Regions from separate parts of the Promicromonospora aerolata genome, predicted to be linked through region 2. Evidence: riboswitches for the same ligand, from Rfam matches in the RefSeq annotation. Region 2 holds a riboswitch; the other holds the start of a gene.
What was found. Region 2 has a riboswitch for S-adenosylmethionine ahead of ACFSL2_RS16055 (aminotransferase class V-fold PLP-dependent enzyme). Riboswitches for the same ligand answer to the same signal wherever they lie in the genome.
Positions count from the first base shown of each region.

Region 1: linked by a shared signal. The riboswitch ahead of metE (5-methyltetrahydropteroyltriglutamate--homocysteine S-methyltransferase) and the one ahead of ACFSL2_RS16055 (aminotransferase class V-fold PLP-dependent enzyme) in region 2 are both predicted to bind S-adenosylmethionine.

Region 1 is NZ_JBHUHF010000001.1:812,443-818,111, forward strand. It holds gene metE (5-methyltetrahydropteroyltriglutamate--homocysteine S-methyltransferase) at 1-1,857, opposite strand, end outside; SAM riboswitch class I at 1,866-1,968, opposite strand; gene ACFSL2_RS03605 (GNAT family N-acetyltransferase) at 2,414-2,878, opposite strand; gene ACFSL2_RS03610 (DoxX family membrane protein) at 2,924-3,379, opposite strand; gene ACFSL2_RS03615 (TetR/AcrR family transcriptional regulator) at 3,498-3,788, shown strand; gene ACFSL2_RS03620 (hypothetical protein) at 3,788-4,015, shown strand; gene ACFSL2_RS03625 (HAD family hydrolase) at 4,100-4,930, shown strand; gene ACFSL2_RS03630 (YibE/F family protein) at 5,005-5,669, shown strand, end outside.
Region 2 is NZ_JBHUHF010000001.1:3,594,967-3,600,635, reverse strand. It holds gene ACFSL2_RS16070 (phosphotransferase enzyme family protein) at 1-270, shown strand, start outside; gene ACFSL2_RS16065 (glycosyltransferase) at 362-1,576, opposite strand; gene ACFSL2_RS16060 (MarR family transcriptional regulator) at 1,573-2,019, opposite strand; SAM riboswitch class IV at 2,185-2,298, shown strand; gene ACFSL2_RS16055 (aminotransferase class V-fold PLP-dependent enzyme) at 2,330-3,748, shown strand; gene ACFSL2_RS16050 (amidase) at 3,750-5,258, opposite strand; gene ACFSL2_RS16045 (mechanosensitive ion channel family protein) at 5,566-5,669, shown strand, end outside.

The DNA of each region.
Region 1 (5,669 bases), 2.8 Mb from region 2:
GAGGGCGAGTGCCACCTGGTCGGCGGTGTCGCCCAGCGGCAGGTCGTCACGGACGAACGACCACGCCAGGATGGTGACGGGACCCGTGAGCATGCCCTTGACGGGCTTGTTCGTGAGCGACGCCGCGTACGCGGTCCAGTCCACGGTCAGCGGCGCGGGCCGCGACACGTCGCCCCACAGGATCGGCGGCCGCACGCAGCGCGAGCCGTACGACTGCACCCAGCCGTGCACGGTGGTCGCGAAGCCGTCGAGCTGCTCGGCGAAGTACTGCACCATGTCGTTGCGCTCGGGCTCGCCGTGCACCAGGACGTCGAGGCCCAGCTCCTCCTGGAGCGCGACCGTGCTCGCGATCTCCGCGCGCATGGCTGCCGTGTACTCCGCGTCGGACAGCTCGCCCCGCACCCAGGAGGCCCGGGTGCGGCGGATCTCCGCCGTCTGCGGGAACGAGCCGATGGTCGTGGTCGGCAGCGGCGGCAGGTCGAGCCTCGCCTGCTGGGCCGCGGCGCGCTCGGCGTACGGTGCGCGCTCGGCGTCGGCGGGGGTCAGGGCCGCGGTGCGGTCGCGGACCTCCGGCACGACGACGCCGGGCGCCTGGGCGCGCGACCGCACCGCCGCGCTGGACTCGGCGAGCGCGGCGGCGACCGCCGCGCGGCCCTCGGCCAGACCGGTGGCCAGCGTGACGACCTCGGTGACCTTCTGGTCGGCGAACGCGAGCCACGACTTCAGGCCGGGGTCGAGGCGGGGCTCGTCGGCCACGTCGTGCGGCACGTGCAGCAGGGACGTCGAGGTGCCGACGGCGACCGCGCCGGCGCCGAGCGCGGCCAGGCCCTGGAGCGTGGCCAGGCGGGCGTCGAGGTCTGCGCGCCAGATGTTGTGCCCGTCGATGACGCCCGCGACCAGGGTCTTGCGCTCCAGGCCCGGGACGGGGCCGTCGGGTACGGCGCCCTTGACGAGGTCGACCCCGATCGCCTCGACGTCGGTGCCGGCCAGCAGCGCGAGGCCGTCGCCGGCCGCGCTGCGCAGGTCGCCGTACGGCGCGGTGACCAGGATCGCGGGACGCTCGGCGGCGCCGTCGCCGGCCGACGCGGGGGAGAGGTCGGTCGCGAGGCGGCTGTAGGCCCGGCGGACGGCGTCGGCCACCTCGTCGAAGGGGACGTCCAGCAGGTCGGTGACCAGGGCGGGCTCGTCGAGCTGTACCCAGGGCGCACCCGCGGCGGCCAGTGCCTGCAGCAGCCCGGCGTAGGCGGTGACGACGTCGTCGAGCCGGTCCAGCGGGTGGAACCCGTCGGGGGCGCCGTCGGCGGGCTTGCTGAGCAGCAGGAACGTCACCGGGCCCACGAGCGCCGGGCGGGTCACGACGGCCTGTCCGCCGTCGGCGGGGTGCGCGAGCTCGCTGAACTCACGCACCACCCGGTCGTCGGCGAACCCGATCGGGGTGGCCGGCCCGATCTCCGGGACCAGGTAGTGGTAGTTCGTGTCGAACCACTTGGTCATCTCGAGCGGTGGCCGGCCGCCCTCGCCACGGGCCAGCGTGAAGTAGCCCTCCAGGGAGAGCGCGCCGTCGCCGGCCAGGTCCCGGAACCGTTCGGGCACCGCGCCCAGCAGGGCGACGGCGTCGAGCACCTGGTCGTAGAACGAGAACGAGCCGGGGACGGCGGCGGAACCGGCGTCCAGACCCAGGTCGACCAGATGTCGTGCGGTGGCGAGCCGGAGCTCGGCGGCGGTGTTCTCCAGCTCGTCGGTGGTCGTGCGACCGGCCCAGAGCGCCTCTACGGCGCGCTTGAGCTCGCGGCGTCGGCCGATGCGCGGGTAGCCCAGGATCGTGGCGGGGGAAAGGTGCGAGTGCGTGACTGCCATGCGTATCAGCTCCATCGGACCTGGCGTTAGCACCTTGCCCGGCATCGGCGATCCGGAGGCAGGTTGCTGCGGTGTCGTTGAGCCAGGACTCTCGACCGCTCTGGATGATGAGCCTGGATCGTAGGCATGCCCGCGATGTGGTCGAAAAACCGTCCACACCTCGGGACGAGCAGGTCAGAGCTGCCCGCCGACCATGCAGCTGCTGCCAGGTTCACGCGGTTCCTGGCAGCAGCTGCATGGTCAGAAAAAGCGTGCCAAGCGGGTTCGGGTCGCCGCGAACCAGAGCGCGGCGGCCGCTCCGGCAAGTGCCGCACTGGCCGCCGGCGGCCCGGCGGGCCCGAGCGGTCCGATCGCCGTGCCGCAACGACTCCGAAGGGAGGGGGAACGGGTAGGCCAGGACGGCACTACGGGCCCTTCGGATGCGCGGGGAGGCACCGGCTCCCCGGACGTCGGTCACGGGGGAGCGGGTGGGCGAGGTCGTACCTCGGGGGTCTCTACAGGGGCATCTCGGGCTACCGGAGTACCGGCAGCCCGAACCTGGATGCTTCTGGAGACCTCATGCGGCGAAATTATCAGACGGCGGCAGCGGTCGCTGCCACGCGACCTCGCGGTCGAGCTGGCCGGTGGCGCGGAACAGTCGCACCTGGTGGGCGTCGGGCAGCGCGGTGGCGAGGGCGTCCGTCGTGGTCGCCGCGAAGCCGAGCTTCTGCCAGAAGCCGCCCGACCGGCGGGAGAACAGCCAGGCCTGGTGCGCCCCGGCGTCGGCGGCCCGGTCCAGGGCGAAGCGGGCGAGGCGCAGGCCGTCGCCGGCACCGCGCCGGTCCGGACGGACGGCGACGCTACGGACCAGGGCGTGCTCGCCGCCGAGCTCGAATCCCGTGGTCGCGCCCACGGCCCCGGCGTCGTCGCGCTCGAGCCACAGGTGCACCGCCGGCTCGGCGAGGGCGGCGACCGTCAGGTCGGCGGTCCGGAGGAACGCCGCCAGGTCGTCGAGGTCGTCGGGGGTGGCGGGGCTGAGCACGGCGGGATCCTACCCGCGGCGCGTGCTGCGCGGCCGCCTCGCCCGTCAGAAGGGCAGCCAGACGACGGCGGCGAGCGCCCCCAGGTAGAGGGCCTGCTCCGCGAGGCGCCGGCCGACGGGGGTGGCGGGTGATCCGCCGAACAGGATGCCGCGCCGGGCCGCGGAGATGTTGGCCGGCGTCATGGCGAGCGTCAGGAGGCCGAGGCAGATCGCGGCGGCCGGGGCGGTGACGGGCACGAGCAGGCCGACCCCACCGAGCAGCTCGAGGGCTCCGGTGCCCGCGACGAGCAGGTCGGGGCGGGGGAGCGTGGGCGGGACCATGCGTTCGAGGTCCTGGCGCACCCGGGGGATGAGCCGGCCCGAAGCGGCCAGGAGGTAGATCGCGGCGGCGCCGACACGGGCGGCGTCGTGCCAGGAGTCGAGGGCCGGCACCGCGACGGTGCCCAGCAGGCGGGCGACGGCGGTGACGCCGAGCAGGAGGACGGGGAGCGGTACGGGCATGGCCGAATCCAATCTTGACGGTGACTAGTTCATGCGACACCTCACCATCTTCGGTGCTATCTTGTCAATGGAAAGATGAGGCGAGGGTGCCCGCGGCACGCGGTGCGGAGGAGGCGGGATGAACTACCACCACGGAGACCTGCGGCGGGCGATGACCTCGGCCGCCGCGACGGCGGTCGCCGAACGGGGGCCGGCCGGGCTGAGCCTGCGGGAGCTGGCCCGCCTCGCCGGGGTGTCCCACGCGGCGCCGGCGCACCACTTCGGGGACAAGGCCGGTGTGCTCACCGCGGTGGCGGCCGAGGGGTTCAGGCTGCTCACCGCCGCCCTGGCGGAGGCGGAGGACGACCTGCTCGCCTCGGGGCTCGCCTACGTGCGGTTCGCCGTCGACCACCCCGGCACTTCGCCGTGATGTTCGACCGCAGCCTCCTGCACGGGGACGACGCCGAGCTGCGTGCGGCGGAGCAGACCGCCTCCGCCGCCCTGGCGGGGCTGGCGTCCGACGCCGACGCCGCGCGCGCCGCCTGGTCCGTGGCGCACGGCTTCGCGAGCCTGTGGCTCTCGGGCGCCATCACCGGGCCCGATGTCGCCACGGCCGCCGAGCCGGTGCTGTGCCGGACGGTCCTGGGGCTGCCCTGACGGTGCTCTCCGGTTGAGATGGAAATTCCCAAATGTCCCAGTATGAGACATGATGGTGCCGCCTTCTATCACCAGGGGAATACCGTGACCGCGACCACCTCCGGGGCCGCAGCGCTCTCGGACGTGCCCACGTCCACACCTGCACTCGTCGCCTGCGACGTCGAGGGCACGCTCGTGCGTGCCGGTCGCCGGCCGACGCCCGCCGTGCTGGACGCGATCGCGGCGGTCCGCGCCGCCGGCCACCACCTGGTGGTCGCCACGGGCAGGTCGCTGTCCGGGGCGGTGCAGGCCGCCCGCCAGCTCGGCGTCCACGACGGCTGGGTGGTCGCGGCGAACGGTGCGGTGACCGCGCGGGTGCGGCCGGACGGGTGCTCGATCGTCGACGTCGTGCCCCTGGACGCCGAGCCCGTGTGCCGGCTGGTCGCCCGGACCCGCCCGGACCTGGGGCTCGCCGCCGAGGTCGTGGGCACCGGGTACCGCGTCACCAGGCGGTTCCCCGAGCGGCAGCTCGACGGACACCAGGAGGTACTCCAGGCGCTGGACGGCGTCTGGGCGCGGCCGACGCCACGCGTCGTGGTGTACGGGCAGTGGGCCCTGCGCCTCGCCCCGGCGCTGCGCGCGTCGGGCGTCACCGCCATCCCCGCTCGGGTGGACTGGGTGGACGTCACCGCACCCGGGATCACCAGGGCGACGGCGCTCGAGAACATCCGGGTCGAGCTGGGGGTCGCGCCCTCCCGCACGGTCGCCGTCGGTGCCGGCGAGAACGATCTGGACATGCTCCGGTGGGCGGCGGTGTCGATCGCGATGGGCCACGCTCCCGAGACGGTCCGCGCCGTAGCGACCCGCGTCACGGGAACGGTCGACGAGGACGGCGCCGCCACGGCGCTCGCGGACGCCCTCCTCCCCGCAGCCTGACCCCGCGCACCCCGTCCTTCGGCTGCCCGCTCGCTCGCCGCGCCGCCGCAGCGCGGTTGGGTCAGGATGTGCGCATGGCGCACGTTCACTCGCACGGCTCGGCCGGCCCTGCCGCGCCACGCACGACGTTCCTGCTGGTCATCACCCTGGTCTCCGCGCTGCTCCTGACCCTGGTCGGCGTGTGGCTGCTGTGGCCGAACGCCGCCGACGTGCCCGACCGGATGCCGGCCAAGGCAGAGGGCACGTCGTTCGTCGACGTCACGGTCACCGGACCCGCCGACCCGGCCACCGGCAGCATCCCGGTCGAGCTGCCGGGCGGCGAGGCCTCCCGCATGCAGTCGCCCGGGCCGTCGGTCCCGCTCGCCGACGGCGACCGCATCACCGCCGTCGACATCTCTCAGGTCTCGCAGCCCGGCGTGGACCCGCTGGTGTTCATGGACTACCAGCGCGAGCTGCCGATCGCGCTGCTGGCCCTTGCCTATGCCGCCGTCGTGCTGCTGGTGGCGCGCTGGCGCGGGCTGGCGGCGATGGCCGGGCTCGGCATGGCGTTCGTGGTGCTCCTGGGCTTCACCATGCCCGCGCTGCTGGCGGGCGAGTCGGCGATCGGCGTGGCGCTGGTGACGTCGTCGCTGGTGATGTTCGTGACGCTGTACCTGGCGCACGGCCTGTCGGCGCGCACGTCGACCGCGCTGCTCGGCACGCTCGTCGGCCTCGGGCTCACCGCGCTGCTCGCCGCCTG
Region 2 (5,669 bases):
CTGTCGGGTGACGCCTTCGCGGGGGTGGGTTACGGCGTCGGGCACCTGGACCCGATGGCGCGGCTCGACGCGTTGATCACCGCGTACGGGTACCCGTACCCGCGTGCCAAGGTGCTGGGCGCGATGGTCGACAAGCTGCACGACCTGGCCGGCTGGACCGAGGCACGGGTCGACGACGGCGGTCCGGCCGAGCTGCGCGAGCACGCCGCCATGTACCGCGCGGACGCACAGCGGATCGTCGCGCTCGTCGCGGCCGCCGAGCGAGACTGACCCGGCGGTCGGCCTGGGCCGGGCCGGGCCGAACGGCCGCCCGGAGCCGGGAGCCGGCCCCGGACCCGGCCCCGGACCCGCGCCCGGCTGATCAACTCTCGGCGGTTCGTTCGATCCGCGTGACCGCAGTGGCGACGCCGTCCTCCTCGCCCACCCGGGCGCCCAGCTCACGTGCCGCGTCGGCCCGGCCCGCCGCGTCGTCGATCGCCGCGGCGAACCGGTCGGCCGTGACCTTGCCGGTCAGCGCAGGGGCGCCGATCCCCAGCTCGTGCACCCGCCGCGCCCAGAACGGCTGGTCGCCCAGGAACGGCCGGATCACCTGGGGCACCCCGGCCCGGAGGGCGGCCGCGACGGTGCCGACGCCCCCGTGGTGCACCGCGACTGACGTGCGGGGCAGGAGGAGGCTGTGCGGTGCCTGGTCGAGCACGTGGACGGTCTCCGGCACACGCGAGGGCCGGAGCGCACCCCAGCCCGTCGCCAGGACCGCGCGTCGCCCCGAACGGTGCAGCCCGTCCAGCACCGCATCCGTGAAGGCTTCCGGGTTCTTGACGACCATGCTGCCGAAGCCGACGTACACCGGCGGCTCGCCGGCATCGAGGAACCGGTCCAGCGCCTCGGACGGCGCCCAGCGGCCGTTCGGCGGCAGGCTCCAGAACCCGGTCGGCGCAAGCTCGGCCGGCCAGTCGTCCGGCGCGGGCAGCAGGTGCGGGCTCCACGCGTGCAGGACGCCGTCGCGGGCCACGCGCTCGGCGAGTCCCGTCGTCGGACCGGTCAGGCCGAGCACCTCGGACCGCCAGGACCGGACCATGCGGCGGTACGGGGCCTCGATGACTCCGGCCAGTCCCCAGCTCGCCCGGTTGAGGAACCGGGGCGGCGGGACCGGGCTGAGCGGTGACGGGAACCGCACGGTAGGGGTGAACAGCGGGATGGGGAGCGCGGCGATCGACGGCACCCCGAGCAGGTCCGCGAGGTGGGGTGCGCCGAGCGTCTTGGGCGCGTAGACGACGACGTCGGCGCCGCTGTCCCGCAGCGTGGCCAGGTCGTCGAGCCAGCGGCGGAGCAGCGGGAGTGCAGACCGGGCCGCCGTGATCGACGCCCGTGCCCCCTTTCCTGCCACCTGCTCCTGGAGGGCGAAGACGCCATCGTCGAGCGGCGCGACCGGGAGTCCGCGGGCCGCCGCGTCCTCGGTCAGTCGGCGTGGTGCGGCCAGCAGCGGCTCGTGGCCGGCCCGGGCGAGCTCGAGGCCGAGTGCCGCGAACGGCTCGACGTCACCCCGGCTGCCCATGGTGACCAGGAGAACCCTCATCGGGTGGCCTCCCACTCGTCCAGGAGCGCGGGGAAGCGATCCGCCATGAAGGCATACATGTCGCGCATGTTCTCCAGCCGCTTGCGCCGGCCGGGGTCGTCGCCCACCGCGGCGAGGCCGTGCGCGGCAAGCTCCTGGAACGCGTCGAACTCCGCCATCTTGGCCCGGAAGGCCCGGCCGAACACGTCGTCGGTGAGCCGGTAGCGGTCGCGGCGCTCGCCGCGACGCCGGAATCGCTCGACCATGCCGGCCTGGTCGAGCTGGCGCAGGGCCACGCTCATGCTGCTCTTGGCGACGGCGAGCCGTTCGCACAGGTCGGGTGCGTCGGCGCTGTCATCGTCCGACGCGAGCAGGTGCCCGACGACCCGGCCGGCCGTGCGGCTCAGACCGAGCCGCTCGTAGAAGAGCCCGGCCTCTTCGGTGAAGTCCTCGATGGCGCTCATGCGGCAAGCGTACCGCTTGTTCGGTCCGTTCCGAACACTCTGAACGGGGAACTTCTCCGACTCGGCGGCGCGCGCCGGCCGCCGGCGACCTTTGCGCCCATATGTTGAGACCAAAATATGAGACGCGCGTTGACAGCGGATGTGCCGCAGCCCAGGATGACGGCAGGTCATGAGTGCCAGCGCCAAGCCCCGGCTCGCTGGTCGGCAACCCTCCCTCCGCGGCGGGGTGCTCCGGGTGACGACCTGGCCGCGTGCAGCCGCGCGTGGCAAGCGCGGGGGAATCGCCCCCAGGACTGTGCTGGAGGACGCCATGTCGGCAACCACTCTCACCCGCGACGCTGCGGTGACCGGCGTCGCACCGCTGCGCCCCGTGGTCGGTGGTGCGACCCTCGTCCCCCTCGTGGACGGCACCCGGGTCCCCTACGCCAACCTCGATGTCGCGGCGTCCGCCCCGGCGCTGCAGGCCGTGGCCGACCGGGTCACCCAGGTGCTCCCCCTCTATGCCAGCGTGCACCGTGGCGCGGGCTACCTCTCCCAGGTGAGCACCGCCCTGTACGAGACCGCCCGCCGCACCATCGGTGCGTTCGTCGGCGCCCGCGACGACGACCTCACGATCGTCACGCGCAACACCACCGACTCCCTGAACCTGCTCGCCGGCTGCGTCCCCGCGCAGCCCGACGGCGAGCCCGGCCGCGTGCTCGTCCTCGACGTCGAGCACCACGCCAACCTGCTGCCCTGGCAGCGCGGCGCCGACGCGACCGTGCTGACCGGCGGCTCCACCGTGGCCGAGACGCTCACCCAGATCCGCGACGAGCTGGCCGACGCCGCCGCGCACCGCCAGTACGCGCTCCTCGCGCTCACCGGCGCCTCCAACGTGACGGGCGAGTCGCTGCCCGTCGACGAGATCGTCGCGGTGGCCCACGAGTACGGCGTACGCGTGGTGCTCGACGGCGCCCAGCTCGTGCCCCACCGGCGCATCTCCCTGGAATCCACGGGCGTCGACTACCTCGCCTTCTCCGGGCACAAGACGTACGCGCCGTTCGGTGCGGGTGTGCTCGTGGGCCGCCGGGACTGGCTCGACACCGGCACGCCGTACCTCGCGGGTGGCGGCGCCGTGCGACGAGTGCGCGTCGCCGGCACCGACTGGCACGACGGTCCCGCCCGGCACGAGGCCGGTTCGCCCAACGTGATCGGCGCCGTGGCGCTCGCCGCGGCGTGCGAGGAGCTCGCGGCGCTCGCGCCGGAAGATGTCGTGGCGCACGAGAACGCGCTGCGCCACCGGCTCGTGTCCGGGCTCGAGGCGATCGACCGCGTCGAGGTGGTGCGCGTGTGGGCGGACGCCGTCGACCCCGTGGGCGTCGTGACCTTCACGGTGGCCGGCTACGACCCGGGCCTCGTCGCCGCGTACCTGTCCGCGGAGCACGGCATCGGCGTGCGCGACGGGCGCTTCTGCGCGCACCCGCTGCTCGGCCGCCTCGGGTTCGACGCCGGGGCGGTGCGCGCCTCGGTCGGTGTCGGCACCGCGGGCGAGGAGGTCGAACGGCTCGTCGCCGCCGTCGGCCGGCTGGTGGCGGAGGGCCCGCAGGCCGGCTACGACGTCGTCGACGGCCTGTGGGTGGTGACCGACGACCCCCGTCCGGTGCCCGAGGGCTCGGGCCTCGCGGGGCTCCTGGCCACCGCGGCCGCGGGCTTCCAGGACGAGTTCGGCTGCCTCCCCGACCCGGAGTAGGTCAGAGCGGGAATGCTGCCGGACGCGGCAGGGCCGCCTCCACCTGTGCCGCCAGCGCCAGCAGGGTGAGCTCGCCGCCCGGCCGGCCGATGATCTGGACCCCCATCGGCAGTCCTGCGGGCGCCTCGGCGGTCGGCGCGGTCCAGTGCGTCGGCACGGTGATCGCGGGCAGCCCCGCGACGTTGAGCATCGACGTGAACGGCGTGTACTGGCACTGCTGCTCGAAGTTCCGCTCGGGGTCCTGGGCGTCGTACCACCCGATGGGGCGCGGTGTGAGCGCGAGGGCGGGCGTCACCACCGCGTCGTACACGCTGATCTGCGCCACCAGCGAGCGCTCGTAGCCGTTGAGCGTGCGCACCGCCTCGGCGAGCTGCCGCGCCGGCACCTCGCGCCCCGACCGGATCAGCCACTGCGTCAGCGGCTCCAGCCGGCCGAGCGTCTCCGGGTCGTCGATCGGCACCGCCGACGCGCCGCCCATCCACAGGGTCCGGAACGCCGGTGCGTACTCGGGCGCCTCGGCCAGGACCATCTCGTCCAGCGTGTGCCCGAACCCCGTCAGGGCTCCCACGCCCGCGTCCAGGGCCGCCCTGGCCTCGGGTGACACGGTGATCGCATAGAACTCGTCCCACGCCGACGTGGTGGTCACGCCGATCCGTGCGGTTCCGGATTCCGGCCCGCTCCACCCGGTCCGCGGGTCAAGCAGCGTGGCGCGCTGCGCGGCCGCCAGATAGGCGCCCGCCTCGTACGACGGCGCACGCAGCGAGAACGGATGCGCGACGCCGCCCCCGGCGAGCCGCGGGAGCATCGCCTCGAGCAGCAGGGCGGTGTCCGCGACGGTGCGCGCGATCGGGCCGTTCACCACCAGCCCGCCCAGCGAGTCGACGCCGCTGCCCGCCGGCAGCAGGCCCCGCGTCGGCTTGAGGCCGACCACGCCGCACGCGGCGGCGGGGATGCGGACCGAGCCGCCGCCGTCGGAGCCGGGAGCGAACGGCAGCATGCCCGCCGCCACCGCCGCGGCCGCACCACCGCTGGATCCGCCCGCGCCGCGCGTCAGGTCCCACGGTGTGCGCGCCGGCGGGGCGTCGACCGGTTCGGTGTAGGCGGGGAAGCCGAGCTCGGGCGCCGCCGTCTTGCCCAGGCTGACCACACCCGCGGCGTCGAGGATCCGGACGATCTCGTCGCTCTCCGCGGCCGGCGGCAGGCCCGCGAACGCGCGTGAACCGAATCCCGTCGGCACGCCCGCGCGGTTCCACAGGTCCTTGTCCCCCGTGGGCAGGCCCCACAGCCCGCCCGACGCCGACCGTGCGCCGCCGGTGCCGTCACCGTCCCGCCCGAGGGCCGCTGCGCGCTCCCTGGCGAGCTCGGGGGTGACGGTGGCGAAGGCTCCGACGGTCGGGTCGAGCCGTTCCACCCGGTCGAGAAAATGCTCGGTGACCTCCGCGGGCGTGAGGTCACCGGCGGCGAGGAGGTCACGGAGCTCGACGGCGGTCCGCTCATGCAGGGCATCCATCCGGCCAGGCTACGGCGCTCGGCACCGACCCGCGGAAATGCCGTATATGTCTCACCCGCTCTACAGCGGACCTGGCTCAATTCATGAACGCGACAACTCGCTCTCGACCGTCTGACCTGCGCATATGCGCCTTCTTTGCCGAAAGGTGCGCCCAAGAAGCAATGCCACGCCGCGCAGAATGCGCTTCTCCGGCATATGTTCGTGGAGTGTCGGCACCTTTGTGCTGCGCCACCGTGGCGTAGCAGAGGTGACGAGAAAAGTCTCGAAGGGGGAGAGAACTATGCCATTCCTCAGTGCAGGTCTTGTTGTGCCGACCCAGGTCGACTGGCTGGAGCCGCTCACGAACGCGCTGGGCGCGGTCGCAAGCTTCATCCCGAAGCTCCTCGTGTTCCTGATCGTATTCCTCATCGG